Linked DNA regions of Methylicorpusculum oleiharenae. The protein of the gene in region 2 binds, or shares a complex with, the protein of the main gene of each other region. Links are inferred from orthologs where the notes say so. Each region holds a gene or a part of one and is shown on either strand. Other genes may lie near its edges.

Region 1 (15,334 bases), 940 kb from region 2 along the record:
CCCGGAGAAGCGAAATAATCTCACGATTGGAACCTTATCCTGTTCACGTCAGAACAATGCCTGGCATGGCCGACATGGCGCAAGGCAAGGTTACATTTGATGAGCTGCAAGAAGTTGATGTTGCTGATTTGTTGGGCAGGGATGCTGTAACGCCGGATCCCCTACTGTTGACAGCTAATATTTCCGGCAAAGTGGTGATGGTAACCGGTGCCGGGGGCTCGATTGGATCTGAATTATGCCGGCAAATCTTTGCCCTCAAGCCGTCCGCACTTATCCTGTTTGAAATGAGCGAATTTTCGCTGTATGAACTTGAAAAGGAACTACTCAGCAGCTTAACTCGTTTGAATGCGCAGCTTCGCATTGTGCCGGTCTTAGGTTCGGTGCTTAATCAAAAGCGGGTGGAGAAAATTTGTACGGTATTCGGTGTTCAGACTATTTATCATGCGGCCGCCTACAAGCATGTGCCAATGGTGGAAAAGAACCCGGGCGAGGCGGTGTTAAATAATGTATTTGGTACGTTAAGCCTGGCTAAGGCCGCAATTCAGTCAAAAGTGGAGACATTTGTGCTCATCTCCACAGATAAGGCGGTAAGACCCACCAATACCATGGGGGCAACGAAGCGCTTTGCCGAGTTAATATTACAAGCGCTGAGCGTGGATAATGTTGAAAATCATAAAATACGTTTCACAATGGTCAGGTTTGGCAACGTATTGGGCTCTTCAGGGTCAGTTGTGCCTTTGTTCAGAGAACAGATAGCACGAGGAGGCCCCGTTACAGTTACTGATTCCAGAATAATCCGGTATTTCATGACGATTCCTGAAGCCTCTCAGCTGGTTATTCAGGCAGGGGCTTTGGGGCGGGGTGGCGATGTATTCGTGCTTGATATGGGCGAACCTGTCCGTATTCTGGATCTTGCCAGGCGGATGATCCATTTGAGTGGGCTTACAGAAAAAAACAATACCCAGCCATCAGGTGATATAGAGATTGTGTTTACCGGATTACGGCCCGGCGAGAAGTTGTATGAGGAGCTACTGATTGGCGAGAATGTTTCTGAGACAAGTCATCCCCGCATTATGCGTGCGCAGGAAGAGATTGTGCCGTGGAAAATGCTAAACCAAAAACTGCAGGAATTGGAGAAAGCGACTCTGGCAGATGATTACGAACAGGTTAGAAAGATCTTTAAGGATGTTGTGTCGGGTTTTGCGCCACAATGCACCATAGAGGATTGGATTTGGACTGAAACGACCGGCAAGCTGTCCGGGGTAAATCAGTTAAAGATCCGCAAACTAAATCAGATCAACTGAATATCAGGCCAAAAAAAACCTCCCAATGCTTTTTGCAGCAAGGGGAGGCGAAAGATCAAGCAGAGTTTATGAGGAGGAACTGCTTGCAGGTACTACACCAGAAGGTAAAAAACATCTCTTTGATTAAATATTCCCTATTTAGGGTTTTAATCCATACTATCAAGTTTTTAATTTAGGTCTTATAAATTTAACCTGGATAATACTGGGTAAATCAATAGTTTCTAGTTCGAAATGGCTGCTAAGAAAAAAAACGATCAATCAACACTTGCTGGCTACTATACAGACATATAATTTGCTTACAATAGTCCAAAAGATAAATGGATTGTTTCTTGTGATTAAATAAACCATAATGTCAATAAGTTTTTATGGTTTTTGTTAACTTGAAACGGTTTAAGCTTAAAGGTTTAAAATTTGTGTGCCGCTGAGAGGTTTAGTCTGAATTGCTAGCCGCAGAAATTAAACTTTGGCTGGACTGATCTTTAAATTTAGGAGTGGAATTTGGATAAGCTAACGAGCATGACTGTTTTCGTAAAAGTAGCAAAAGCAGGAAGTTTTGCGGGTGGTGCTCGGGATCTGGGAATTTCCAGAGCTATGGCGACAAAACATATTATGCAATTGGAAGGCCATTTAGGTACACGCTTATTCAATAGAACAACGCGCAGTCTAAGTTTGACTGAAGTAGGCGGTTCTTATTTGGAGCGTTGCCAGCAGGTGCTTGAGGAAGTCGAAGAAATGGAAGCTGCGGTGACACATTTGCAGACTGAGCCCCGAGGATTACTTAAAATAAGTGCGCCACAGGTCATTGGTGCAACTCAAATCGCACCGGCTATCGCTGAGTTTCTTAAATTGCATCCCGATTTATCGGTAGAAATGATTTTACAGGGGAATATAGGTGATCTGATTGATGAAGGCATCGATATGGCAATACATTTAGGTGGCGTGGAAGATACCAGCATGATTGCCAGGAAACTTGCCAGTTCGCCTTTGGTGATCTGTGGTTCACCGGCTTATTTTGAAAAACATGGAGAACCAAAATCACCGGAAGATTTGGCCGAGCATAGCTGCCTGATCAACTGGGCCATACCCCCAAGAGACCAATGGCGATTTAAAGGTGCTTATGGCGACTTTATGGTTAAGGTTTCCGGGCGAATCCAGTCAAACGTGGCAGACCCGATTCGGGTTGGGGCAATTCAAGGCCTTGGGTTGGTCATGCTGCCCAAATATATTGTTGGCCGAGATATTGAAAAAGGTAAATTAAAACCGGTCCTTGAAGAATATGGATTGGATCCCCTGGAAATTCATGTCATTTACCCCCATCGTAAATATTTGTCGGCAAAAGTGCGGCGATTTTTGGACTTTCTTCAAGATTGGCTACCTCATCGAATAGGTATTGAAGGCAATAGAACGTGGAGTCAGTAGCTGTCAAATGGGATCGTACCTATGCTGATAGTGATCCTGTCAATGCTCAACCCTGTGCAGTATTAGCCGAAAATAGTTATTTGTTACCCGGTGAAGGCTTGGCTTTGGATTTGGCGTGCGGACTGGGCGGAAATGCCTGTTTTCTGGCAGCGCAGGGACTGATTACAGAAGCGTGGGATTGCTCGGGTGTCGCACTGGCTAAATTAAAACAGTATGCCGGGTCAAAAAAGCTTAACGTTTCTGTGCGACAATGTTTTATCGGTGCAGAATGTTTTGTACCCTCCCGTTTTCATGTCATAGTAGTCTCAAGGTTTCTTGACCGGACTCTGTGTGATGCGATAATAGCGAGCTTAGTGCCGGGAGGTTTGCTCTTTTATCAAACATTTACTCTTACCAAGGTGAATGAGAAGGGTCCATCGAATCGAGATTTTCTGTTGGAAAATACAGAATTACTCAAGCTTTTTGCGCCGTTAGATGTGCTGTATTACCGGGATAATCAGCGTATTGGCGATACTTCACAAGGTCTTAGAAATGAAGCTCAATTTATAGGGCGGAAACAGCTTAAGTCTTTAGATTGAGGCAAAAAACTGTTTGAATAGTCAAGACCAATAAACAGGCATTAACACACAAAGGAATAGCTGAGCTAATGCCTTTAAAAAATCATATTTTAATCAACACAATACTAGAGTACATTTTAAGTGATCCAACAATTAAGAAATATTGCAATCATTGCTCACGTAGACCATGGCAAAACAACCCTGGTAGATAAGTTACTGCAACAATCGGGGACTTTCAAAGACCATGAAAAGATTTCTGAGCGGATGATGGACTCTAACGATCTTGAGAGAGAGCGCGGAATTACGATTCTGGCGAAAAATACCGCAATTGATTGGGAGGGATATCACATCAATATTGTGGACACCCCGGGCCATGCCGACTTTGGCGGTGAAGTTGAACGGGTACTCTCAATGGTAGACTCGGTCCTGCTTTTGGTCGATGCCGTGGATGGTCCTATGCCGCAAACGCGTTTTGTGACGCAAAAGGCATTTGCATTGGGATTGAAGCCTATCGTGGTAATCAATAAAATTGATCGCCCCGGCGCTCGTCCTGACTGGGTTGTTGATCAAACCTTTGATTTATTTGATCGTTTGGGTGCAACTGATGAACAATTGGATTTTCCTATTATCTATGCTTCAGCCTTGAACGGTTATGCAAGTTTGGAATCTACTGCTACCGAAGGTGATATGACGCCCTTATTCCAGACGATTGTTGATAAAGTCAGTCCGCCTAATGTTGATTTGGAAGGTCCTTTCCAAATGCAGGTTTCCAGTCTGGATTACAATTCCTATGTGGGCGTTATCGGCATTGGCCGGATTCAGCGTGGCGCTGTTAAGTCAAATATGTCACTGACATTGATCAATCGCGAAGGCGTGACGCGCAAAGGACGTATTTTGCAAATATTCGGGTTTCACGGTTTAGAACGAGTGGAAGTGCCTGAAGCAAGAGCTGGCGACATTATCGCGTTTACCGGAATTGACAAGCTGGAAATTTCGGAAACCTTGTGCCATCCTGATGCGGTAGAGGCTATGACGCCACTGTCTGTGGATGAGCCTACCGTGACCATGACGTTTCAAGTCAATAATTCACCGTTTGCCGGTAGAGAAGGTAAGTATGTCACCTCAAGGCAGATTCGCGAGCGCCTGGAAAAAGAACTGCAGCATAATGTGGCGCTGCGTGTAGAGGATACAGAGGATCCCGATAAATTCAAAGTATCCGGTCGCGGCGAATTGCATTTGTCCGTATTGATAGAAAATATGCGACGTGAGGGATTTGAGCTGGGAGTTTCCAGGCCGGAAGTCATCATCAAGGAGATCGATGGCGTAAAATGTGAGCCGTTTGAAATGGTGACCATTGAGGTGGAAGAAATTCATCAAGGCACCATTATGGAAAAAATGGGTGACCGCAAAGGCGATTTACAGAATATGGTGCCGGATGGTAAAGGCCGGGTCCGTTTGGAATATATTGTGCCTTCAAGAGGCTTGATCGGTTTTCAATCCGAATTTTTGACCGCAACGTCAGGATCAGGCCTTCTTTATCATGTGTTTGAAAATTATGGGCCGCTCAGACCGGGAACAGTGGGCAAACGTCAACGTGGCGTGCTAATCTCAATGCTGCAAGGAAAAGCCGTCTCGTTCGGTTTGTTTAACTTACAGGAACGTGGCGATTTATTCCTGGTACACGGTGATGAAGTTTACGAGGGAATGTTAGTGGGCATACATTCGCGAGCTAACGATTTGGTGGTCAATCCTACCAAGGCCAAGCAGTTGACGAATATGCGAGCATCCGGAAGCGACGAGGCGTTGACATTAAGCCCGATTCAAAAATTTACGCTAGAACAAGCTTTGGAATTTATCGATGAAGATGAGTTGGTGGAAGTAACACCCAAATCGATCAGGTTGCGCAAAAGGCTACTGACCGAAAATGATAGAAAGCGGGTATCACGTTCAGGCGTATAAAAATGCGGTCTGGTATTTTAAATTATTGGTAATTGTTTAGCGTGGTTTGGGTTGCGTTCATTTCGCAACTCAACTTTTGAGACCATGGTTTTGAAATGTTGGGTTGGCTGTCGCCAATCGTAACCTACGCTGAATAATTTCAAAAACTAAATACAAATAATGATAAGAGTTGTACAGCAGAGAATTGAAAAAGTTTGTTGTGCATACTCTCAACATAATAGACAGCATCTAGAAACTTTCATAGTAGAATGTTTGGATTAACCTTTAGTCTATAGTTGTTATGGAATCACGCACCGCGGAAATCGAGCGCAACACGCTTGAAACGCAAATAAAAGTTAAGATTAATTTAGATGGAACAGGAAATTCATCCTTTTCAACGGGTATTCCTTTTCTAGAACACATGCTGGATCAGATTGCCAGACATGGCCTGATTGATATGACCATTGAAGCAAAAGGCGATTTGCATATTGACGATCATCATACTGTCGAAGATATCGGCATCACGCTGGGCCAGGCTTTTGCTGCCGCGCTGAGTGACAAAAAAGGCATTTATCGCTATGGACATGCTTATGTTCCTCTGGATGAAGCATTATCCCGGGTTGTGATCGATTTTTCAGGCCGCCCCGGCCTCGTTTATGATGTCAAATTTCCCAGAGCCAGCGTTAGCCGTTTTGATGTTGATCTTTTCCGGGAATTCTTTCAGGGATTTGTTAATCATGCGGGTGTTACCTTGCATATCGATAATTTGAAAGGGGTCAATGCACACCATGTTGCTGAGACCATATTCAAAGCAATGGGACGCGCCGTCCGTATGGCCGTAGATTTAGATCCACGTATGGCGGGCATTATGCCTTCTACCAAAGGCGTTCTTTAATTTCACACTATTATGTCTTCAGTCGCTGTCATTGATTATGGAATGGGTAATTTGCATTCCATCGCTAAAGCTCTGCAACATGCAGATTCCCAAATTGATATCAGTATCACGAATAATCATCAGACCATTCTTGATGCGGATCGCATTGTCTTTCCCGGTGTGGGTGCAATCGGCGATTGCATTCATGCATTACAGGAAAACGGTCTTACCGAGATCATAAAAACAGTTGCAGGCGATAAACCTTTTCTGGGAATTTGTCTCGGCATGCAGGCATTGCTGACCGATAGTGAGGAAAGCAGCGGTGATTCGGATCAAAACTGCGAACTCAAGACGCAAGGTTTAAATTTGATTGCCGGACATGTCGTCCGTTTTCCTGAGCACTTAAAAGACCAGGATGGAAACACATTAAAAGTGCCGCATATGGGCTGGAATCAAGTCCATTTTAATGTCCATCCATTATGGGAAAACATCAGTCAGGCGAGTCGTTTTTATTTTGTCCATAGCTATTTTACGGTCCCTGATGATAAATCAGTGATCTCGGCCACGGCCGATTACCCAGAGGCGTTTGCCTGTGCTTTAGCGCGCGAAAATATATTCGCGGTTCAATTTCATCCCGAAAAAAGCCAGACGGCAGGTCTTCAGCTTCTGCGCAATTTTTTACATTGGGATGGGCGTGTTTAACCTAAGTTTTGTCCGGTCACCTTTCCGGCATTCAGTAAGATCTTTAGGAAGCTATTATTATGTTGCTGATACCTGCAATTGACTTAAAAGAAGGAAAATGCGTACGCTTGCGGCAGGGCAGGATGGACGAAGATACGGTTTTTTCAGATGATCCGGTAGCTGTTGCCGGTAAATGGGTGGAAGCCGGAGCCAAGCGGATTCATTTGGTTGATTTGGACGGCGCATTTGCCGGAAAACCAAAAAATGCGGCTGTCATCCATCGTATAGTCCAGGCTTATCCGGAACTTCCTATTCAAATCGGGGGCGGTATCCGCGATGAGGATACGATTCAAAGCTATCTCGATGCAGGTGTTCAATACGTGATTATAGGAACTAAAGCGGTCAGCGCGCCGCATTTTGTAAAAGATGTTGCGATTGAGTTTCCCGGTCATATTATTGTCGGTCTGGATGCAAAAGAAGGAAAAGTGGCGATTGATGGTTGGTCCAAATTATCGCATCATGATGTGATTGATTTGGCTCAAAAATTTGAGGCAGACGGTGTCGAGGCCATTGTCTACACCGATATTACAAGGGACGGCATGATGAACGGTGTCAATGTAGAAGCCACCGCAAAATTAGCCAGGTCAATCAACATTCCAGTTATTGCTTCAGGCGGTATCACGGATATCAGGGACATTCAAGAGCTGGGCAAATATGTCAGTGATGGAATCATGGGTGCCATAACCGGCCGGGCAATATATGAAGGAACTCTTGATTTTGCCTCCGCTGCACTGTTAGCCGAGACATTCGATTAGTTATGGGCTTAGCAAAACGCGTCATACCTTGTCTGGATGTTGATAATGGCCGAGTGGTCAAAGGTGTAAAGTTTGTCGATATCAGAGATGCCGGTGATCCTGTTGAAATTGCGAGACGTTATGACCGTGAGGGCGCAGACGAACTGACCTTTCTCGATATAACGGCCACTCACGATAACAGGGAAACGATTGTTCATGTCGTCGAACAAGTAGCCAGTGAAGTATTTATTCCTTTGACCGTGGGTGGGGGCATAAGAACCCTGGACGATATCCGGCGCATGTTGAATGCAGGTGCTGATAAGGTTGGTATTAACAGTGCAGCGGTATTCAATCCGGATTTCGTCAGGCAGGCTGCGCAACGATTCGGATCACAATGCATTGTTGTTGCAATAGATGCGAAAAAAGTCAGTGGTCTACACGAAGCCAACCGGTGGGAGATTTTTACTCATGGAGGCCGAAAAGGAACCGGTATCGATGCGGTTGAATGGGCAAAGAAAATGGTTGATTATGGCGCGGGTGAAATTTTATTGACCAGTATGGACAGAGATGGCACGCGTGAGGGATTTGATCTGATCTTGACTCGTGCTATCAGTGAAGCGGTTTCTGTTCCGGTCATCGCTTCAGGCGGAGTGGGTAATCTGGAGCATCTTGCTGAAGGCATTATGGAAGGTAAAGCCGATGCGGTTTTGGCAGCCAGTATTTTTCATTTTGCTGAACACAGTGTGCTTGAAGCCAAGCAACATATGGCATCACGCGGCATTGAGGTGCGTTTATAGTGACAGGCGATTGGTTGGATGAAATACGCTGGACCAGCGAAGGTCTGATACCGGTCATCGCCCAGCAGGCCGATACCGGAAAAGTGTTAATGTTTGCCTGGATGAATCGTGAGTCGCTGGCATTGACGGTCGAGGAAGGCTATGCGGTCTATTGGTCCCGGTCAAGAAACCGGCTTTGGCGCAAAGGCGAAGAATCCGGGCACAGACAGAAAGTCATTTCACTTTACCTGGACTGTGATGAAGATGTTATTTTATTAGCCGTTGATCAGCACGACGGTATCGCCTGTCATACCGGGCGGCACAGCTGTTTTTACAGAAAACTGGTCGATGGTCAATGGCAGGCTGTTGATCCGGTACTAAAAGACCCTAAAGCGATATACAATCATGAATGATGTTTTGCAACAATTAGCCGATATACTGGAACAGCGCAAACAGGCGACGGAAGAAAAATCTTATGTTGCCAGCCTCTATGCAAAAGGTTTGGACAGTATTTTAAAAAAAATTGGTGAAGAGGCTACAGAAACGGTTATTGCCGCTAAAAACGGTGATAAAGAGCAAATTATTTATGAAACAGCAGACTTGTGGTTCCATTGCATGGTGTTGCTGGCTCAACAAGGTCTGGGGCCGGAGCAGGTCCTGCAAGAATTACAGCGGCGCTTTGGTTTATCCGGATTAGAGGAAAAAGCAAAACGCAAAAAAAATTAACATCATTTCGGCATAAGCCAATTCGGAGTCAAAATGGGCATCAGTGTTACTCAATTACTCATAGTTTTAGTTATCGTCATTGTGTTGTTCGGCACAAAAAGACTGCGCAATATCGGTTCAGATCTGGGCGGCGCCATCAAGGGTTTTCGTTCAGCCATGAAAGATGGAGAGGCTGGAAAAAACCTGCCGGATAAAGATGACGAAGACGATATCGTCAGTCATGTCGAATCAAAAGATGACAAAAAAGTTTAGACAACATTATGTTTGACGTTGGTTTTTGGGAAATTTGCATGGTGGGTTTGGTCAGTCTGCTAGTGATTGGGCCTGAACGACTCCCCAAGGCTGCGCGGATTGCAGGCTACTGGCTGGGTAAAACACGCAGTATGGTCGCGGCTGTCAAGGCTGAAATCAAAGAAGAATTACAGGCTGAAGAGATTCGGCAAACCTTGCGGGAACATGCGTCACTTGAAGATCTGAACGAAACTATTTCAGAAGTCAAACAGGCTTCCCAAAACCTGAAAGAATCAATTGATTCCGTTCCCAAACAATTGAGCGGAAAAACAAAGCCTGTCGATGAGTAAACATACTTTTGATCATCAAGAAGAACTGCCTTTCATCTCGCATTTAATCGAGCTACGAAATCGGATTTTAAAAGTCGTTCTTTCTGTTCTGGTTGTGTTTCTGGGTTTAGCGACCTATGCAAATCAGATATACAGTTATCTGGCCGGACCGCTGTTAAAGCATTTGCCAGAAAATAGCACGATGATTGCGATTGATGTCGCATCCCCTTTTTTCACTCCGTTTAAGCTGGCGTTGGTTCTTTCGGTATTCATAGCAGTGCCTATTATCCTGTATCAATTCTGGGCTTTTGTGGCGCCGGGGTTGTATAAGAACGAACGGAAAATGATCCTGCCGCTGCTTGTTGCGAGCACATTTCTGTTTTACTTGGGCGTGGCTTTTGCCTATTTCGTCGTTTTTCCGTTGATTTTCGGGTTTTTAACGGCCGCAGCACCGGAAGGGGTTGCGGTAATGACGGATATCAGTAAATACCTGGATTTTGTGCTAACCCTGTTTTTTGCTTTCGGCATTTGCTTTGAAGTGCCGATATTCACCATAGTTCTGGTTTGGACAGGTTTGACATCGCCGGCTGATTTAGCCGAAAAGCGTCCTTATGTGATTGTTGGGGCTTTTATTATCGGGATGTTGCTGACACCACCCGATGCAATATCACAGACCTTATTGGCTATTCCAATGTGGATGTTGTTTGAAGTAGGCCTATTGTTCTCGCGTTTATTCGTACGCAAACATGATAACGACTTGCAAACCACGACCGGGGAAGATGAGTGATTATTTAGTCAAACAACTTCACATTTATTCTTCCGATATAAAAATCAAATTATGCAGTGATTCTGCCAGCTTTTCGTTACCTGTTTCGTTGAGGCGCAAGGTATCGGCGGTCAGCGCCGGGTCCTTCATCAAATCAGGTACTAAGTCCAATTCGACGGGCACATTCTGGCGAGTCGCGAGTTGCTGATAGAACGATGCGCTGAAACCGCTTTGAGGATGAGAAGGCAGTCCGAGAAGCAACACTTTGATATTGCGATTTTTGATCTCGATGATCATTGCTTCCAGGTTAGTTATCGTTTCTTCATGCTGAATATTATTCTGCATGTCACTGCCTCCGTGAGCCAGAATAACAAGATCGGGGTGCTGCTGATCCAGCAATTCGATGAGTCTGGCAATTGCATCGCGAGTCAGTTCTTTAGTTTTACCGCCATTGATTACTGGAAGCAGAGTGAGCTCGCTAAGAATATTCGGGTAAGCATTCGGGTCGGTAAGTGTTGTGCCGTAGGTCAGATTGTCCCCAAAAGCCAGAATAGTGGCATTTCTCGGCAGACTTATAGAAGTCAACTGAAAGTGTGCGCAAGCAGTCAGCAGCAGGCAGATTAAAATAAAAGAATTTTTTATGGGGTTCATAGGCTTATGCAAAAAATTGTGCTGATTACCGGTGCGGCCAGGAGAATAGGAGCAGTCTGTTGCCGGTTGTTACATCAACAGGGCTTTAATATGATTTTGCATTATAGGTCTTCGGGTGATGATGCGCGAAACCTTTGTGCTGAACTGAATGATCTTCGTCCCGACTCTGCAGTGGCTTTGTCCGGTAATTTATTGGATATGCAAGCTATTGATGCTTTGGCCAAGGAGGCGGTAGCCGTGTGGGGGAAGCTGGATGTGTTGGTAAACAATGCATCGTCTTTTTATCCCACACCTTTGGATTCGGTGACTGAGAGCGCTTGGGAGGATTTGCTGGGCACAAATTTGAAAGCGCCTTTTTTCCTGGCCAAGGCTTTGCTGCCGGAGCTTCGCTGCCGCCAGGGCTGCATTGTCAATATTGCAGACATACATGCTGAGCGTGGCCTGGAGGGTTATCCTGTATACAGCATTGCTAAGGCGGGATTAGTTGCTATGACCAAGGTGCTGGCTAAAGAGTGCGGCCCTGAAGTCAGAGTCAACACCGTTTCTCCCGGAGCGATATTATGGCCTGAATACGACAGTACCGAAGCCGAGCAAAAGAACATTATAGAAAAAATTCCACTGGGTCATTGCGGGAAGCCGGAAGATATTGCACGGGCAGTGAAATTCCTTATTCAAGATGCTGATTATATTACAGGGCAGGAGATCAAGATTGATGGAGGGCGGACGCTGTCTTGCTAAGCGAACTTTATTGGTTTTAAACAGTGTTTAACCATTCAGGTATGACTTTCTGTTGATCAATGCGGCGTTTATCAAAGCTATCCCATATTTCAGCATAAGTACGATGACTGATAGGGTGACGGAGGTCAGGCGCAATTTCGGCAAGCGGTTCCAACACAAAAGCATAGTCCTCGATTTCAGCGCGAGGGATTTGCAGGCGGCCATCATTAAGTATCAAGTCATCATAAAGAACAAGATCGAGATCCAGCGTTCTTGCCGAGAATTTTTTACTATCTCGGCATCGGCCGTGATTTAATTCAATCTCTCTGAGACGCTGAGCGACGCTGTTTACATCCAGGTTTGTATTGAAACCGACAATCAAATTGTAAAAATCCTCGCCTTCAAAGCCCACGGCCTTGGATTGGTAAACACTGGAAATCAGTAATTCACCGAACAGTTGTTTTAGCGCATGTAGGCTGGAGGGGATATTGATATCCTTATCAATGTTGCTGCCAATGCTTATGAAGCAAAGAGCCATGTTATTGATGTCCTCGTTCGATAATTATGCCAACGTCATTAGCGCCACGAATAGCGCCTTTTTTATTCAGCGTGATTTTAACCCGGCTGATATTAAACTCGTTCAGAATTAGCTGAGCTATCTCCTCAGTTAATTTTTCGACCAAAAAAAACTGGCTTGATTCGACGAAAGCGATCACGCGTTTCGATACGGTTTTGTAATCGAGCGTATAGCTAATGTCATCGGTTTCAGCCGCTTTTTTTATGTCGAAGGCCATTTCAATATCAAGAACCACTGTCTGTTTTGTGGTTCTTTCCCAGTCATAAATGCCAATGATTGTTTGTATTTCCAGCCCGCCTAAAAAAATAATATCCATTGTCTTTTCCGGTTATCATGTGCGCTTTAAAAAAGGTAAGTATCAGGGAATTGACTCTGGGTTACAAGTTTGGCGTTGTCGAGAGGTAAACAATGTTTGAATGGTCATTTATTCCATTAGCTTATTTGGCGGGTTCGATTTCGAGTGCGATTTTGGTCTGCAAGCTAATGGGTTTGCCGGATCCACGTGATCAAGGATCGGGCAATCCAGGTGCAACTAATGTGATGCGGATAGGGGGTAAAAAAGCAGCGGCCATTACCTTGCTCGGCGATTTGTTGAAAGGTTTGCTGCCGGTCTATTTTGCAAATCTGTTGAATGTATCTCCAGAGATTTTGGCAATGACCGGGCTGGCTGCATTTTTAGGCCATTTGTACCCTGTTTTTTTTGGTTTTAAAGGGGGAAAAGGGGTGGCAACATCAATAGGTGTGCTGCTCGGTTTTTCATGGTGGTTAGGTTTGATTTTTATGGCAATCTGGTTTTCCATTTACAAGATTTCAAAAATTTCCTCTTTGTCAGCATTAGTTGCCTCAACCATTTCTCCTATCGTAACCTGGTACCTTACCAAAGAAATATATCTGTTGTTAGCCGCTCTAGTGATGACAATTATTTTGCTTTGGCGTCATAAAAGTAATATCCAAAGACTGTTAGCCGGGCAAGAAGCTTGACGTTTTATTGTCCACTCCGGGCAATTCGTTGATAGGCCAGCGAGGCCTGGCCTGAATGCATAAGTCGTCGTGTTGGTCCGCTAAAAACCTTTGGCAGCCTGCGTAGGCTACCATGGCTGCATTGTCGGTACAAAACTCAAACCGGGGGAAATAAATGGCAGCATTTTCTTTTTTTGCCATTGCCGTGAGTTCATCGCGAATAGTGGCATTAGCACTAACGCCGCCGGCAACAACCAGCTTTTTCAGCTGGGTCTGTTGGAGTGCGCGTTTGCACTTGATGCTTAAGGTTCCGGCTACGGCTTTTTGAAAAGCAAAAGCAATGTTGGCTTTATCCTGTCCTGTTTGAGATGTGCTGAGTAAGGTATTCATCGTGAATGTTTTTAATCCGCTAAAGCTAAAATCCAGGCCTGGCCTATCGGTCATAGGTCTGGGAAAGCTATAAACAGGCTGGCCTTGCTCTGCCAATTTGGCTAGTCGGGGACCGCCTGGATAGGGCAGGCCCAGCATTTTAGCCGTCTTGTCGAAAGCTTCTCCTGCCGCATCATCCAGGGACTCACCCAATAACACATAGTTACCCAAGCTTTTAACGGCTACCAGCAGGGTATGTCCGCCTGAAATCAGTAATGCCAAAAAAGGAAAATCGGGCGGGTCTTTTTCCAGTAAGGGAGCTAAAAGATGTGCTTCCATATGGTGAATAGCAATAGCAGGGATGTCCAGGCTCCATGCCAGACTGCGAGCGGTGGTTGCACCCACAAGCAGCGATCCCATGAGTCCTGGTCCGGCCGTATAGGCAATGCCGTTGATGTCATGTTTATCCAGGTTTGCCTCATTCAGGCATTGGTTTATCAAAGGTATCAACTTTCTAATGTGGTCCCTGGAAGCCAGTTCCGGAACAACGCCCCCGTACTCGCTATGCATCTCAACCTGGCTGTAAACAAGGTGATGACAAAGGCCTAATTTCGAATGATAAATTGCAACGGCAGTTTCGTCACAGGATGTTTCTATGCCTAGAGTGTACATATTTTTGAAATAATTAATAAAAAATGTATAATTGAGAGTTTCCTTGTGTCAGAGACTCTTTAGGGGTCTTATTTTTCGATATTATTATACAGGTTAGTAAAATGCCGTCAGTTAAAGTAAAAGAAAACGAACCATTTGACATCGCAATCCGCCGCTTTAAGCGTGCGTGTGAAAAAGCAGGCGTTTTGTCTGAAGTGCGTCGTCGTGAATTCTATGAAAAACCCACTGCCGAGCGAAAACGCAAAGGTGCAGCAGCGATAAAAAGACATTTGAAAAAATTGGCTCGTGAGCGTTATGCACTGAAAAACTTGCGTCGCGGACGCCCACAAATTTAATCTTTTGCGGGAGCAGGCTAGATGGATTTATTAAAAGACCGGATCAGGGAAGATATGAAGGCCGCTATGAAAAGCGGAGCCAAAGTTAAGCTAGGCGTGATACGCTTGATTATGGCTGCAATTAAGCAGCGCGAAGTTGATGAAAGAATAGAATTGGATGATGAGCAGGTTATTCTTGTGCTGGACAAGATGGTCAAGCAGAGAAGAGAGTCAATTCGACAATTTCGTGCCGCAGAAAGAATTGATCTTGCTGAAATTGAAGAGGCCGAAATTGTAGTCATACAAGACTATTTGCCTCAGGCCTTGACAGACGAAGAGATCGATTTAATGATTCGAGAGGAAGTCGAAGCACAAGGAGCGGTATCTATTAAAGATATGGGTAAAGTGATGAATGCTCTTAAGGAGAAGATGCAGGGACGTGCAGATATGGCTCAGGTAAGTATAAAAATAAAAAGTGTCTTGGCGGGATAGTTCCGCCATTCTTACCTCAGGCGGAGTTCCACATAACATATACACAATTTGCCAAGCTGAAAAGCCGGTCTTTTGCGGTTCGAAAATGGTTTGTATGCTTTATGGAATTCCATATTGTTACAGTGGCAGTTGGGCAAAGATCATGCGGTATTTGTGTCTGTTTATTCAGGGAAAGCCTCTTAACTCA
Region 2 (15,393 bases):
GAACAAGCCTTTTTTTACGCCAGCCGCACCGGTAAATGAGCCTTTTTCATGACCGAAAAGTTCACTTTCAAACAAGTCTTCATTGAGTATGGTGCAATCTACAACAACAAACTCTCCATTGGCATTTTTTGACTGGCGGTGAATATACTCGGCAGCCAGCTCTTTTCCTGTTCCGGTCTCGCCGTTAAGCATCACGGCTGCATGCGACTGGGCGGCTTGTTGCAATTTGGTTTTAAGCTTCAAAAAACCCGGTGATGCCCCAATCATTCTGGGACTTTCGGTTACAGAACTTGTTGTGCCCGAGATAATCAGCGATTCCCCAAGATACAGTTGACCGTCCGAGTCAAGTAGTGGATAACCTCGCACCCGTAACAAGCGTTGTTCTTGATTATCCAGCTTGTCAGTATAGAGTCCCACATAGGGTTCTATGCTCTTAAACAGCTGTGAATGCCTGCACTTGCCCGCCTCATGGCAACAAGGAAGACTCATCCGTTTCTCGCGACTCATGCCGAAGTGCAATTCCCAGGCCTTGTTGACTGCAACCACATTCAACGAAGCGTCAATTATCACAAAAGGGGTGTCGTGCGTTTCTAATAAAGATTCAAGCGTGACTGAATTTTTTAACATAACGCTAATGAAGTTAAGTCCCTAAAGGTTTTCACTCTAAAATGATGAACTGAAATCAATTGTCCAAATGCCTGAATATTCCTATGAAAATAATCTGACATGTAATACCTGCATGACATGATTGACCTCTTAAATGACATTTCTGTCAGTCCGGTTGCTAATTCTAGCCTAAGAGTCAGGCAAAACCAGTATTTTCAACATTGGCATTAATTTTGTTTATGCCTAATTATTCAAAAACTTTTTACTGGGAAAGCTCATGATTAAAAACACCGCACTGATACTCGCTCTGTTTACAGGTACCATGCTGCCGGTTCAAGCCAGCATAACTGTCGATGGTAACTTAACTGATTGGGGTATCAAACGTAATGGCAATGCAAATGACTGGACGCCAAACCCCGGCATTCATTTTACTGTTGAAGATCAAACCGGAAATCTTAATCAATATCTCAATCCCGGCTATGGCGGACAGGCTTATGATGCTGAAGCTTTATATGCCTATATCACTGACTCGCATTTATTCATCGCACTGGCAACGGGTCACAATCCCAACACGCCTAACAATCCATTAGGAAATAGTTACGGCGCCGGAGACTTTGCCATCGACTTTGGCTTGGATGGAACTTATGAAGTGGGTATCAATGTAAAACCGGACTGGGATACTTTTGGAGTAGCGAAAGGTCTCTATCGGGTTGACGAGTGGGCTTATGGTTTGTGGGAGAATGGCAACGCTCCTGGGTATTTAAAATCGGAACATCCCACCGCCATTTTGGCAGGCACGCTGTTAGGCATCGCAGACATGGCTATCAGCGGCCCGCAAACTGGCTACGGTCAATGGAAAAATGACACTCACTATTTTTATGAAATCAGTTTGGGACTTGGTTTATTGAGAGATGCCGGCTGGAACGGTTCCAGCTTCAATATCCATTGGACTCAACTGTGCGCCAATGATTTTATCATCGTGGATCCGCCGGTAACCGTACCGGAGGCAGGCAGCCTGCTTATGATGTCACTGGGTTTATTCGGTATGAGTTGGGTGCGGAGGAAAAAAACGAGTTTTTAAAGATTACACAATCCCCTTGCTTAAACTGAGCGGTGGGCAAGTTCATCATGAACTTGCCCTTTTTTTGTAAAATTTCTGGCTATTCCCAGCTTAACACCACGTCCAACTTATAGGTTATCGCTACCTGTACTTGCAACGCGTGTTTCCATCGGTGAAAAATGTTTGAAATAACTATCAATGCCGTTAAACACAGCTCTGGCTAACGTATCCTGATGCGCACTATTCTTTAGCCTCTCCTCCTCCGTCGGATTGGAAATAAAGGCCATCTCAACCAAAATAGAAGGTACATCCGGTGATTTCAAGACTAAAAACTCGGCCTTTTGAACCGCATTCTGATGAACCTGACCTGCTTTTTTCAAGCTTTTCAAAACAGTCGAGGCTGCGTTAACACTGGCTTCCTGGGTAGCCGTCTGTGAAAGATCAAGTAAAACTTTGGCTAACACATCATCTTTGTCAACCAGACTGACGCCTCCGATCAAATCCGCTGCATTTTCCTGGTCCGCCAGCCAACGAGAAGCCTCGTTACTAGCCCCTGCAGTAGACAGCGTAAAAACCGAGGCACCTTGTACATCGGCCTGCTGGAATGCATCGGCATGTATCGAAACGAATAAATCGGCATTGGCGTCTCTAGCGATATTCATACGCTCCCTGAGACTGATGTAGTAATCCCCTTTTCGGACTAATACCGCTTTCATTCCGGATTTAGCGTTGATCATTCCGGCCAGTTTTTTGGCAATAGCCAAAGTCACTTCTTTTTCATGCGTACCTTTTGGGCCATGAGCACCAGGATCCTCACCGCCATGTCCGGCATCAATCGCGATAACGATATCCCCTGCTCTTTCAGCAGCCGATTTTGTTTGCAAAAGAGGTTCCTTTGCCTCAACTTCGTTTTTTACGGATAACGTTTCTGCTTGTGAAGCGGCTTTTTCAACCGGAGCCGGAGTAGGTTCTTTCGCAGCCACTGTTACCGGTTTTTCAGAAGTAAAATCCTTCTTGGAATCGCTTTCTACCTTAACCGGTTTCTCTGTTTCTTTAGTCACAGCTGCTGATACCGATTCACTAGCCGGGACGGTTTTAGCCATACGCGGTTTGGATGCTTTATCCGGATCAACGCCTTTAGGAAAAAAATCAACAATCAATTGATGGCCTTTAGCTTTTCCACCCGATACAGGAGAAACCCTGGGTGTTCCGGATTTTTTCAAATCAATAACCACTCTCAAATCACCCTCGTTACGCAAAGCGCTTCTAACTCTTGAAAACAAAGGATGATTGTTTGAAGGCTGGTCTAATGGCCCTGATAACCTGACATTTTTGAAATCGATCACCATGCGCGGCGGATTATCCAGTAAAAAAACCTGTTGATCAGACTCTGCAGTGAGATCAAAAACCATTCGAGTGTGATCGGACGCTATCCAGTGGTGTAATGCATTCAAACCCGCCTGATCTGCATGAACACAAAATGTTATCAATTGCAGTACCGGAATCATGAGGAGTTTCCAGACGCTATGCATATATTTACCTGAAATAATAATAAACTGGATTAAAGTATAACAATATGTCTTTGTTTTTTCATGTCAGTTTGGAATTATTTTTTTACCCCTCCTTCCTCCACTCCATTTGCATCGAACGGCCTTGTGCCAGTAAATCCAGACGGATCAGAAGGTCGGCCTCGGGCAAAATGCCCAGCCCCATTTCAGGCCATTCAAACAAACAGACCGCCTCTTGCGCCAGATAATCTTCGATGCCCATCCAGATCAATTCTTCAGGGTCTCTGATCCTATATAAGTCAAAATGAAATAGTGTGCGATCGCTGGTTAAATACTCCTCGACGACGGTATAGGTTGGGCTTTTCACCACCCCCTGATAACCGGCAGCCCTCAACAAACCTCTGACAAAGGTTGTCTTGCCCGCCCCCAGTTCACCCTGCAGGTAAACGATGCATTTTTTCGGCAACAGCGGCCATAAATCTGCACCAGCCGCTTCGGTTGCTTCGGTATCTTGCAGTTCGACGATCACTCGTTCACCAACTGTCTCAGATAAGACATTAAATCCCCCGCCAACAAGCCTCTTTCACCGCCCGCCTGGGCAGCCAAATCGCCGGCCAGTCCATGAATATATACCCCTTGTTCGGCGGCGGTCTGCAAACTTAATCCTTGGGCAATTAAGCCTCCAATCACTCCGGAAAGCACATCTCCCATGCCCCCGGACGCCATACCGGGATTACCCGTGGGTGAAATGGCGATATCGGTTTTATTGGCAACTAAAGAACCTGCACCTTTTAATACAACAATACCGCCATAGGCTTTTTGCATTTCACTGACGGCATAAAACCGGTCAGCTTCAATAGCGGCAATCGATGCGGTCAACAATCTTGACGCTTCGCCAGGGTGCGGCGTCAGCACCCAGTTGTCACGGTGGACAGTCCCCCTGGACAATATAGTGAGTCCATCCGCATCCATCACAATCGGTTTGTCAGACTGCAAAACCGCATCAAACAAAGACCGACCCCAAAGCTGGCTGCCCAGCCCGGGCCCCAACACAATGACACTGGCACGCTTGATTCGCTCACTCAACTGATAAGCATCAGAAATGCCATGGCACATGATCTCCGGCCTATCCAGATTCAAAGTCAATGCGTGCTCGGGCCGTGTTGCGACAGTCACCAGACCCGCCCCTATTCGCAGCGCGGCTTCGGCCGCCAATCTTACCGCCCCCGAAAAACCATAATCGCCACCAACAATCAGTACATGGCCGTTTACCCCCTTGTGCGCGCAGCGGCTCCGGCGTGCAAACGGAATACGCATCAACCGGCGCGCTGAACAGTGCTGCCTTTCGTAAACTTGCTGAGGAATATCGAGATCCGAAAAAAGGATGGTTCCGCAGAAATCCGCCGCATCGCCCGTGAATAGGCCTTGTTTAAGCCCAACCAGGGATACGGTGTAATCAGCTTTGACAGCCTCCCCCATCACTTTGCCTGTATCGGCGTTTAGGCCTGAAGGTATATCCGCCGCTATCACCGGACTTGCAGAGGCGTTGATTGCGTTAATGGCCTTTGCATAAAGTCCTGAAACAGGCCGATCCAACCCTGAGCCCAATAAGGCATCTACAATTAAATCTGTTTCAAGCGCAGAGTCCGGCGTGAATGGTTTAAAAATCCCGCCAGCAAGTGTGTAAGCCTCAAAAGCCAGACGGGCATCGCCCTTGAGTGCCGCACCGTCAACAATCGGGTAAACACAGGCGTTTATACCCGCTTCCAATGCAAGCCTTGCAACTACGTAACCGTCCCCGCCATTATTGCCGCCGCCGCAAAAAACAGCCCAATTCCGGCAATCAGGACAGTTGCTTACTATGGTATTAAAAATAAAGTCGCCAGCCCTTGACATCAACTCATAGCCGGTAATGCCGTATTCCTCGATCGCAATTCTATCGAATGTTCTTACTTGATTAACACGATAAAGTTCTATAGGTAGATCTTGCATGATATGTTTACTTAAATTGTTAAAACCTGATTAAGTATTGATTATTTTCTATTATTTGCCATGAACAAACAAACTCTCACCGATTTTGCCGGACTAACCCATCAGATCAAGACCTGGGGTCTTGAGTTAGGCTTTCAGCAAGTCGGGATTAGCGGCATTGATCTCAGCGAAGCCGAACAACATCTTGAAAACTGGCTCCAGAATGGCTTCCAGGGCGAAATGAGTTATATGTCGCGGCATGGCCTTAAACGGTCACGGCCGGCCCTGCTGGAACCCGGCACCCAAAGCATCATATCCGTTCGAATGGATTACCAGACCGAAGCGGAGCCGGCCATGACCCAAAACCTCGAAGCGCCTCTCGCTGCATACATATCCCGCTACGCGTTAGGCCGCGACTACCACAAAGTATTACGGTCACGGCTGCAAAAACTGGCTGATCGTATTCACGAAATAACAGGACCTTTCGGCTATCGCGTGTTCACCGATAGCGCTCCGGTCATGGAAAAGGCGATTGCCGAAAAAGCAGGCATCGGCTGGATAGGCAAACACAGCAATCTGATCAACCGGAAGGCAGGATCCTGGTTTTTTCTTGGCGAAATTTACACTGACTTACCCTTGCCTGCTGATGTGCCCGCATCATCTCACTGCGGAGACTGCGCTGCCTGTATTGACATCTGCCCGACCCGAGCCATTGTGGCACCTTATCAGGTTGATGCAAGATTATGCGTCTCCTATCTTACGATAGAATTACAAGGATCAATTCCTGAAGAGTTAAGACCGCTGATCGGTAACCGGATATACGGCTGCGACGATTGCCAGTTGATTTGCCCCTGGAACCGTTTTGCGAGATTGACTTCAGAACAGGATTTCAACCCCCGTCACCGACTTAACAGCAGGCAGTTGATGGATCTTTTCGGCTGGGATGAACCCGCATTTCTGACTTATACGGAAGGCTCGGCAATTCGCCGGATCGGGCATACGCGCTGGCTAAGAAACATTGCCGTCGCATTGGGAAATGCTCCCCCATCTGACGAGATAATTGAGAAACTCAACACACAACGCTCACATAATTCAGAAGTGGTTAGAGAGCATATCATCTGGGCTATCAATCGCCAGCAGGATAAATTTGATAAATTAGCTTGATGATACAAGGAAGAATTACGCTAGACTTAACCTGAAAACCCTCTTTAAAAACAGGTTGGACTGGCTTTAAACACCAGCTTAGAGTATCTTTAGAGGGATTTATTGCCTTACTGAATTTAAGAAAAAGTTGCCACAAAATGCATAGAAAATATAACTACGTAATACACCGATTCGCAATCCTGAGCTGCGTGTTTTTATTCATATTTTCTGCTCATGCCAATGAGAGCAGCTTTGAAGATCAAATCAGGGAACGCTTCGAATCAGCCATGGCCGGAACGCCTATGGTCGTCAAGCAAAAAACCCTGCATGCCCAAGAGGAAATGATCAAGTTTTATTCTGAACGTCTTTATCAGCCCGCCTGGAGTAACAGCGAAAAACTGACACCCTCCATTCAAGCGCTAAGACAGGCTTTGGCGCATACTGAAGAGCACGGCATGAACCCCGAGGTTTACCATACTTCGGCGATTACAGAATTATTAACCGAACTCAACAGCGGCAACGGCAGCTCATCCGCATGGGTTGATCTTGATTTACTGCTAACCGATGCATTCCTAACCTACAGCTCTCACATCCTTTTCGGCCAGGTCAACCCCGAAACACTAAGACCCGAATGGCGGGCAGGAAAACGTTCAACCGATTTACTGGGGCTACTAAAAAGCTCATTGGAAAACAACAGCGTTGAAGAATCGTTGACACAATTGATTCCACGGCACGCTAGCTATCAGTCACTACTCAAAACGCTTTCTGAATACCGGAGCATTCAACGCACGGGAGGGTGGGCTCGAGTGCCGGAAGGTTCAAAACTCATCAAGGGCGCCAGCGACAAACGCATCATTCAACTGCGTGAAAGACTGATAGCGACCAATGATGCCTCTCCGGAAGATAACACTAAAAGCAAAATCTACGATGAAAAACTCAAACAGGCTGTAGTCCGCTTCCAAAAACGCCACGGCCTTGATGGTGACGGAGTGATAGGGACAGGAACTCAACAGGCTCTGAATATCAGTGTCGAGGAACGCATTGGACAAATTATCGCTAACCTTGAGCGTTGGCGCTGGCTTCCTTCAGACCTTGGCAAGCGTCATATTATGGTCAATATCCCCGGCTATAAACTGACCATGAAAGAAAATGACAAAACGGTTTTGGAAATGCCGGTGATTGTAGGAAAAATCACCCGGGAAACGCCTATTTTTACCGAAAACATGACCTATCTTGTCATCAATCCAACCTGGACTGTGCCAAAAAGCATTGCCGGCAAAGACAAATTGCCTATCTTGAGAAGGGACCCTTCCTATCTGAAACGGCACAACATGGTACTTTATAGCGGCCAAGGATCCAATGCAGTAGAAATCAATCCTTACTCGGTCAACTGGTCGGGCATCAATCCCAACAACTTTCCTTTCCGCATTGTGCAAAAACCCGGACCGAATAACGCATTGGGAAAGATAAAATTTATGCTGCCCAACAAGCACAATGTTTATCTGCATGACACCTCGGAACCCAATCTTTTCAAGAGAAGCGAGCGGTCTTTCAGTTCAGGTTGTATTCGAGTTTCACAACCCCACACGCTGCTGAATGCCGTACTTGAAAATAACACTCGCCTGGCACCCGAAGTCATTCAGAGCGCGTTAAAAAGTACTGATAAAAAAACAGTGACACTACTCAATCCCATACCTGTCCATATTTCTTATTGGACAGCATGGGCCAATGAAGACGGCTCCATCAATTTCCTTAGAGACATTTATGATCGTGACCGTCAGTTGATGAGTGCGCTGGAAAAAATAACGTCGGTTAAGCAAACTCCGACGCTCCCCGTCCCCACTCCTGAACCACCCAAAGCCGATATGATCACAGCCCCTCCTAAATTGGATATTCCGGTTAAGGTTGAACAAGAAGCCATTGCCCCGCAAGTCATCCCTGCTGAATCAAAAAGCTTTCGCTTTCCTTTCTTCTCATTTGGCGACGACAAAGAGCCTTTGAAAGAATAATCTCAACACGAAAGAATAAATGCGTTGATCCGTTCAACGCATTTATTTCATAGACCCACTCCGCGCTTAGTCGCCTTAAAAATTCACCCTGCTGCCTACTGCCTACTCATCTAACAAAACCGGTATATAAAGCTCACATTATTCTGTATCCAGCCGATAACATGGCCAAACCGATTTTTTACAGGCGGCGCAGATGAAAATTGAGAGCTCAACTATCCAGCTTTCCGGCCAACGTTCAGCAACTGAAACACGAACAACCCGTGAATCGTTGAACGCATGGATTGGCCGTCAACAACCGGATGAAGCCTCTTCTGACTCGCGACGAACTCAAAATAATCCGCTATTAGCCGATAGAGTGAGCCTTTCGATCCCAAGTTTCTCCGAAGAGCCAAAAACCAAAGCCCAACCCAGCGGTGAAATTGACCCGGAAAAAGCGCTGGAAAATGATCCGCGTCTTCAACTCATGAAACGCATGCTGGAAGCTTTGACAGGGCAAAAAATCCATCTCACCGGCATAAATCCTTTGGAGTCAGTTGATGAACAGCAGCAAATTACTTCGCCTGATGCGAATACAGGGACCACTCAGGCACCACCTAACCCCACGGCAGGTTTCGGGCTCGAATATCATCGAGTTGAAACGGTTTACGAAGCAGAGCAGACCACATTTTCAGCTAAAGGAATCGTAAACACCGCAGACGGAAAAACCCTTCACTTGTCAGTTCACTTGGCCATGAGCCGGGAATATTTTGAACAGAATGAGGTCAGCGTTCGTTTGGGTGATGCCGTCATGAAAGACCCTTTAGTGCTTAATTTCAATGGACTAGCCGTTCAACTCACCGATACAAAATTCAGTTTCGATATTGATTCTGACGGAATCGAAGATCAAATAGCGTTTGTCCGTTCCGGCAGCGGCTTTCTGGTGATCGATAAGAACGGGGACGGCAGCGTGAATAACGGCCAGGAACTGTTTGGCGCAGTCAGCGGCGATGGCTTCGAAGAGTTAACCACCTACGATGATGACAAGAATTTATGGATTGATGAAAATGATGGCGTTTTTAAAAATCTTCGACTCTGGACAAAAGATGAACAAGGTCATGACACTTTAAGCACACTGACTGAAAAGGAAATCGGCGCGATTTATCTGGGCCAGACCAGTACGGGCTTTTCACTCAAAAACAATCAAAACCAGCTTTATGGACAAATCAAAAGTACGGGGCTGTTCCTTAATGAAAACGGGACTGCCGGTACTGTGCAACAAATTGATTTGGCAGCCTGATTGCTAACCTCCATTTGCCGCAATGGGAGTGAGTAAGCCGCTTTGCGCAATTCCATCAAAAATAAACTGAACGGCCAAGGCTGACAGCAAGATACCGGATATGCGGGTGACGACCTGAATACCCGTAACACCTAAAAATCGTTGAATTCGGCTCGCCATCAGCAATGCCAACAAAGTCAACAACATCATCAGAAATAATGAGCCCAAAATAATCATTTGATGCGCCCAGTTATCTTTAGCCTGAGCCATTAGTAAAACCACAGCTCCCATCGCGCCTGGACCGGCAATCAGTGGAGTTGCTAGTGGAAATACCGAGATATCACTTTTCAATCGGGCTTCATGAACTTCTTCTTCGGTAGTAGAAGTTGCTCCGGATGAGCGTGCAAATACCATATCAATTGCAATCATCAACAGCAAAATACCACCTGATGTTGTTAACGCAGCAATCGATATTCCAAGCCCCATTAATAAAAAATCACCTGTTAAAGCAAATAGAAACAAGATAGCTGAGGCAATCAATGTTCCACGCCATGCATAGGTAGACGTTTCGTCAGGTGAGGCATCGGCAGTCAATACGGCAAAGACCGCAGCCACATCTAACGGACCGATGGTCGTAAACAGTGTCGCCATGGCGACGGCGGCAATTTCTAACATGAAGCTACCGAAAACAAAATTTATCCATGTAATTCGAAAAAATCATCTGCTCGCTGATCCACGAAAAACTCTAAAAGCACGAAATTATTCAACTCATAGCCCCAAATGAACACCGCCACGCCAAGAGAAAAGACCGATTGTTTTTAGTGTCTTTCTTAAGTGCCCTAGACTATCAGTTTTTTTGGGCTCATAGGTTGACATCTGTTTCAACAACCTCGGAGCCTGACGAAGATTCTACCCTGGAAACAGGTGTTTTCTTATAGTTTTCAGCAAAGGCTTTCAGGCCGGCCTGTACCAGTTCATAAGTCTTGTCAATAGTGCCGACAGTATCGCCTTCCAGCACTTGCAATCCCTGCAAAATATCTTTTGCTTCGCTAAAGCCCTTGTCAATACCTCCGCCAATTAATTGGACAAATTGCCCCATAGCGTCTTCATCCGATAACTCACTGTGATTTGCTCGGTATTGTTCAAAAAAGGCAGTTCCGAATTTAACGATACGGTCGGCGGTTGCCTCGGGAGAAACATCGATACCCTCATCATAAGCTTTCTGCAGCGCATCATCGCCGAATTCAGCTTTCAATTCCGCATTAATGCCTTCTAAGGCCGCCTTATAGGCCAGGGTTAACGGTTGATTACCCGTTTCCAGACTCACCTCATAAGAAGCCTCGAGAATACCTTGATTGAGTGCATCTTTAGGTGAAACATCCGGAGCTTTAACCTGTTCTGAATTTTTTGCATGAGCGAGTTCCGACACCTTTTTTCCAAAAGGCTCTTCGGATTTGTTGGCAGGATCTTTGGCCAATTGACTGACCGTCTGACCGAACGGTTGAATATTGATTTTCATCTTGTGAGTCCTTGATAAACAGCTACCTAATGCATATCGGCAAACTCGATAAAATTATAAGTTTTTAACAGACAAATATCCGATTTACTCAAGAGTAAGGCAATTGTAAGCCTTATGGATTATTCTCGGGCAATTGAAACAGCCAACGGCATGGTCCGCTTCCCTCTGCTATCAAGATCCAAGCACCCTATCATCGAGAGCAGATAGCACTATGCTCAGTTATTGTTCAAAAATCAGAGTACCATGGCACTCAAAGCCAATGAGCCGCACTTAAGTCTCCAAGCATCATTTTGCATTGAAATAATACCAAGAATACTAAGGAAATTATCATGAACGATCAATTGAACTGGAAAATGATTTTGCATTCGGCTGACGCATTGATTTCAGACAACTTAATAGCATTAATTGCCGGTTTATTGATCATAGGTCTTTTTTTCTTAAGCGGACTGGCCTGGCTATTCATCAAAAACAGACACAAGCAGGAATCTGAGCTAAAAAAAGAATCTTTGCCTGAACCTTTGGCCTGGCATGCAATGCCAGCTGAAGTTGTGTTGGCCGAGTTAAAAACCAACCCGGATCAAGGAATCAGTGACGAGGAAGCTCAAAAGCGTTTAACCCGATACGGGCCAAATCGTTTACCCGAACAAAAACCGCGCAGCGCATTAATTCGTTTTATCAGCCAGTTCCATAACCTGCTGATTTATGTGTTGTTAGCTACCGCCGCCATAACCGCAATGCTGGACCACTGGGCTGACACTTTTGTTATCCTTGGTGTCGTACTCGTGAACTCGATTATCGGTTATGTACAAGAGGGAAAAGCCGAAGACGCCTTGCAAGCCATCAAGAAAATGCTTTCCTCTCATGCGCTGGTCTTGCGAAATGACAAAAAAACAACCATTCCGGCAGCCAACTTGGTGCCTGGCGATATTGTGATGTTGCAATCGGGCGATAAGGTACCGGCCGATCTACGCTTAATCACAGTTAAAAACTTACAGATACAAGAGGCTGTTCTAACCGGCGAATCAGTCCCTATCGAAAAACGGCATCAAGAAGTTGTTAAAGATGCCGTACTTGGCGACCGGTTTAATCTGGCCTACTCGGGCACGCTTGTGACGTTTGGCCAGGCAAAAGGTGTCGTTGTCGGCACGGGTGTTCAAACCGAAATCGGTCACATCAGCCAAATGGTTTCCCAGGTCCAGACTTTAACCACACCTTTGCTGTTGCAAATGGCTGTCTTTGCGCGATGGGTAACAGCGGCCGTCATTGTTCTATCCGGACTGGTATTCGCCTTCGGCATAATCGTGCGCGGCGGCGATACTGTCGATATGTTCATGACGGTCGTTGGACTTGCGGTCGCGGCCATACCCGAAGGGCTGCCCGCTATTCTGACAGTGACACTGGCCATAGGCGTGCAAAGTCTGGCACGGCGTAATGCAATTATCCGGCGTCTGCCGGCAGTTGAAACGCTAGGCGCCGTTAGCATCATCTGTTCCGACAAAACCGGTACGTTAACCCGCAACGAAATGACTGTCAGTTCCATAGTCACACAAGGTCGGACTATTGATATCACAGGCACAGGCTATGAACCGGCAGGCGATTTTCAATACGCGGGACAATCCATTGCTCCGGAGACCGACTCAACCCTGCTGGCAACCTTGCAAACGGCATTATATTGCAACGATTCGACATTTGAACTTGCTGACGGCACCTGCAAAATTCACGGTGACCCTATGGAAGCAGCGTTGCTGGTTGCCGCATTGAAAGCCGGCCTGTATTCTGATGAAGTACTGAAAGAATGGCCTCGCAGGGATCTGATTCCCTTCGAATCGGAACACAAGTTTATGGCTACATTGAATCACAATCATAAAGGCGAGGCCATGATTCATGTCAAAGGCGCCCCTGAACGTCTGCTGGCTATGTGTCCACTAGAGCGAACCGCGACTGGCGACCAGCCTATCAATCTGGATGCCTGGCATGAAGCTATTGAAAGCCTGGCCAAACAAGGTCAGCGCGTACTGGGAGTGGCGTATAAATCAGCAAAACCTCATCAAACTGAACTTAGTTTTAATGACCTAGACGATGGGTTGATCTTTTTGGGACTGTTCGGATTGATAGATCCGCCCCGCAGCGAAGCGATTGCTGCTGTCAATGAATGTCATAATGCCGGCATTCGTGTGAAAATGATTACCGGCGACCATGAAGTCACCGCCTGCAGCATTGCCGCTCAGTTAAATCTGAACAACAGCAAAGAAGCCATTACCGGCAAAATGCTGGACACCATGGATGATGAGGCGTTACTGAATCGCGTTCAGGAGATTGATGTCTTCGCCCGAGTCAGTCCGGAACACAAACTGCGTCTGGTAACCTTGTTGCAAAGCGGCGGCGCCATTGTCGCGATGACTGGCGATGGCGTCAATGACGCACCGGCGCTACGCCGCGCGGATGTAGGTATCGCGATGGGTCATAAAGGTACAGAAGCAGCCAAGGAAGCCTCTGAAATGGTGATTACGGACGACAATTTTGCGACCATTGTTCATGCCGTTAAAGAGGGCCGAACAGTCTACGAAAACCTGAAAAAAGCGGTTGTGTTTTTGTTACCAGTCAACGGCGGCGAATCCATCAGCATTATTATTGCCATCTTGTTTGGTTTCACCCTTCCCATTACGCCGCTGCAAATTCTTTGGGTCAACATGGTCAGTTCGGTAGCCTTGGCAATGGCATTGGCCTTTGATCCCCCGGCGCCCGACATCATGCAACGCCCGCCTCGCCCGGCAAATGAACCGATTCTTTCCGGGTTTCTAGTGTGGCGAATTTGTTTGGTATCGAGTTTATTTGCTCTGGGTATATTCGGTATTTTCGAGTGGAGCCAACAGCAGGGATCGAGTTTGGAGGAGGCACGAACTTATGCGGTCAATACCCTGGTTATGATGGAAGTGTTTTATTTGCTCAGTGTTCGTTATCTGCGGGCTTCCGCTCTAAACTTTCAACGCATGTTTAATTCTCATGCCGTCATTTATGCGGTTGGCACTGTCATAACGCTGCAGCTCATTTTCACTTATGCGCCCTTTATGGAACAATTTTTCGATACTCGCCCGGTAGATTTTGTGCATGGTTTTGAAATCTTAGCGATAGGTTTAATCGTGTTCGGACTGCTGGAACTTGAAAAAGGGGTGCGTCGTAAATTCTTTCATCCGGTAACGCCAAACGATAAACCGGCTAGACCAGGAAGGACCGGCACTATACGTTAATTTAAGTTCCACGGCCGCCCGAAAGGACGTTGCGGCCGCGCCAATCCATCTAAAAATAGGAGGTGTAGCGGCTTTATTGAAAAGGTTTCTGTAGCAGGAATGTTGCAGAGATCTACAGGAATGGTTTCATATATTCTTTAAAATCAAGCACCTACACCCAATAAAATGGGAGGTGGGGGTGAGCAGGTAAATGAGTTACAAAAAATGTTTAGACGGATCAACCTCTTCAAATGTCGCATAGGTCTGCATGCCGCCTGACAAATTTTTTACGTCAAAACCGTGTTGCTGCAAAATGCGCGTAGCGTTATAGGCTCGCTGCCCGACGCCGCAGACCACCCAAACCTCTCTTTCCCGGGATAATTCATCAAGCCGCTGCCTTAATGCATCCAGTGGAATATTCACAGCACCTGGAATATGCTTCTGAGCAAATTCGGCCTCGGTACGCACATCAACAACTTGAGCTTGTTCATAAGGGTCTTGCAAAATCAAGGAAAGCCATTGACCGGCTTCATCCTGATCATCACTGACGTGCGTGTTGCTATCGAACAATTCTTCCCATTTTGCCAAAGGATGATTGCCGCGCAACTGATTGGCAGCAATCATGCCCGCCAGATTGACCGGGTCTTTGGTTGCTCCGAATTGCGGCGCATAACACAGTTCGGCCTCTTCCAGATCATACACGGTACCGCCCATCTGAATGAATGACGATATGACATCAATCCGTCTGGCAACACCGGATTCACCCAGCGCTTGCGCACCCAGAATCATGCCGTTGCGTGTGTCGTACAACAGTTTGATGTGAATAGGCTTGGCACCGGGATAATAGCCGACATGGTTGCCGGGATGCAGATACACTTTTTCAAAATGGGTCATGCCGGCGGCTTTCAGCATTTTCTCGTTAACACCTGTTGTGGCAACAGTAACGCCAAACAGTCCGCACACCGAAGTCCCCTGAACACCCCGGTAAGTCATTGGCGGTGTTTTCCCCGACAGCTTGGCCACAATATTCGCAGCTGCAATACGCCCTTGGCGGTTGGCAGGCCCTGCCAAAGGAAACAGCTGCCATTGGCCGGT

The links.
Region 1: the proteins of tsaE (region 2) and tsaD are in contact, whole or in part, in a crystal structure (PDB 6N9A), measured with the Thermotoga maritima proteins. The link is inferred for Methylicorpusculum oleiharenae from one-to-one orthologs. Residues at the interface, in WP_004082108.1 of Thermotoga maritima: Leu37, Gly38, Lys46, Lys57, Val59, Lys60, Ser61, Thr63, Phe64, Thr65, Leu66, Met67, Val69, Pro71, Tyr82, Arg83, Leu84, Asp86, Asp88, Phe89, Asp93, Ile128, Asp130, Glu131, Arg134; in WP_004082750.1 of Thermotoga maritima: Cys10, Asp11, Arg49, His50, Leu82, Gly84, Gly135, Gly136, Glu154, Thr155, Leu156, Asp157, Asp158, Ser159, Glu162, Asp165, Lys166, Arg169, Leu170, Tyr175, Lys213, Thr214, Leu217, Tyr218, Gln221, Arg222, Asn324.

What each region holds. Positions count from the first base shown.
Region 1 is NZ_WUTY02000001.1:1,091,806-1,107,139, forward strand. The notes cover bases 12,322-15,261. They hold tsaD (tRNA (adenosine(37)-N6)-threonylcarbamoyltransferase complex transferase subunit TsaD), read right to left. Parts: upstream 14,342-15,261; coding sequence 13,301-14,341; downstream 12,322-13,300. Other genes in these bases: folB (dihydroneopterin aldolase), read right to left, coding at 12,322-12,656; plsY (glycerol-3-phosphate 1-O-acyltransferase PlsY), read left to right, coding at 12,749-13,321; rpsU (30S ribosomal protein S21), read left to right, coding at 14,443-14,676; GO003_RS05235 (GatB/YqeY domain-containing protein), read left to right, coding at 14,698-15,147. In the rest of the region: GO003_RS05135 (polysaccharide biosynthesis protein), read left to right, coding at 1-1,304; GO003_RS05140 (LysR family transcriptional regulator), read left to right, coding at 1,803-2,723; GO003_RS05145 (class I SAM-dependent methyltransferase), read left to right, coding at 2,711-3,301; translational GTPase TypA, read left to right, coding at 3,422-5,239; imidazoleglycerol-phosphate dehydratase HisB, read left to right, coding at 5,520-6,113; imidazole glycerol phosphate synthase subunit HisH, read left to right, coding at 6,126-6,794; hisA (1-(5-phosphoribosyl)-5-[(5-phosphoribosylamino)methylideneamino]imidazole-4-carboxamide isomerase), read left to right, coding at 6,854-7,588; imidazole glycerol phosphate synthase subunit HisF, read left to right, coding at 7,591-8,364; hisI (phosphoribosyl-AMP cyclohydrolase), read left to right, coding at 8,364-8,756; GO003_RS05180 (phosphoribosyl-ATP diphosphatase), read left to right, coding at 8,749-9,069; Sec-independent protein translocase subunit TatA, read left to right, coding at 9,103-9,321; Sec-independent protein translocase protein TatB, read left to right, coding at 9,330-9,650; twin-arginine translocase subunit TatC, read left to right, coding at 9,643-10,416; GO003_RS05200 (GDSL-type esterase/lipase family protein), read right to left, coding at 10,441-11,046; GO003_RS05205 (pteridine reductase), read left to right, coding at 11,053-11,784; folK (2-amino-4-hydroxy-6-hydroxymethyldihydropteridine diphosphokinase), read right to left, coding at 11,801-12,301; more of folB, read right to left, coding at 12,303-12,321.
Region 2 is NZ_WUTY02000001.1:165,169-180,561, forward strand. The notes cover bases 1,993-4,991. They hold tsaE (tRNA (adenosine(37)-N6)-threonylcarbamoyltransferase complex ATPase subunit type 1 TsaE), read right to left. Parts: upstream 3,704-4,991; coding sequence 3,281-3,703; downstream 1,993-3,280. Other genes in these bases: GO003_RS00855 (N-acetylmuramoyl-L-alanine amidase), read right to left, coding at 1,993-3,174; GO003_RS00865 (NAD(P)H-hydrate dehydratase), read right to left, coding at 3,700-4,991. In the rest of the region: GO003_RS00845 (sigma-54 interaction domain-containing protein), read right to left, coding at 1-627; GO003_RS00850 (PEP-CTERM sorting domain-containing protein), read left to right, coding at 884-1,687; more of GO003_RS00855, read right to left, coding at 1,795-1,992; more of GO003_RS00865, read right to left, coding at 4,992-5,166; tRNA epoxyqueuosine(34) reductase QueG, read left to right, coding at 5,227-6,309; GO003_RS00875 (L,D-transpeptidase family protein), read left to right, coding at 6,447-8,297; GO003_RS00880 (VCBS repeat-containing protein), read left to right, coding at 8,491-9,573; GO003_RS00885 (MarC family protein), read right to left, coding at 9,577-10,227; GO003_RS00890 (DUF5610 domain-containing protein), read right to left, coding at 10,415-11,071; GO003_RS00895 (cation-transporting P-type ATPase), read left to right, coding at 11,401-14,319; GO003_RS00900 (FAD-dependent oxidoreductase), read right to left, coding at 14,515-15,393. UniProt on the Escherichia coli protein: Required for the formation of a threonylcarbamoyl group on adenosine at position 37 (t(6)A37) in tRNAs that read codons beginning with adenine.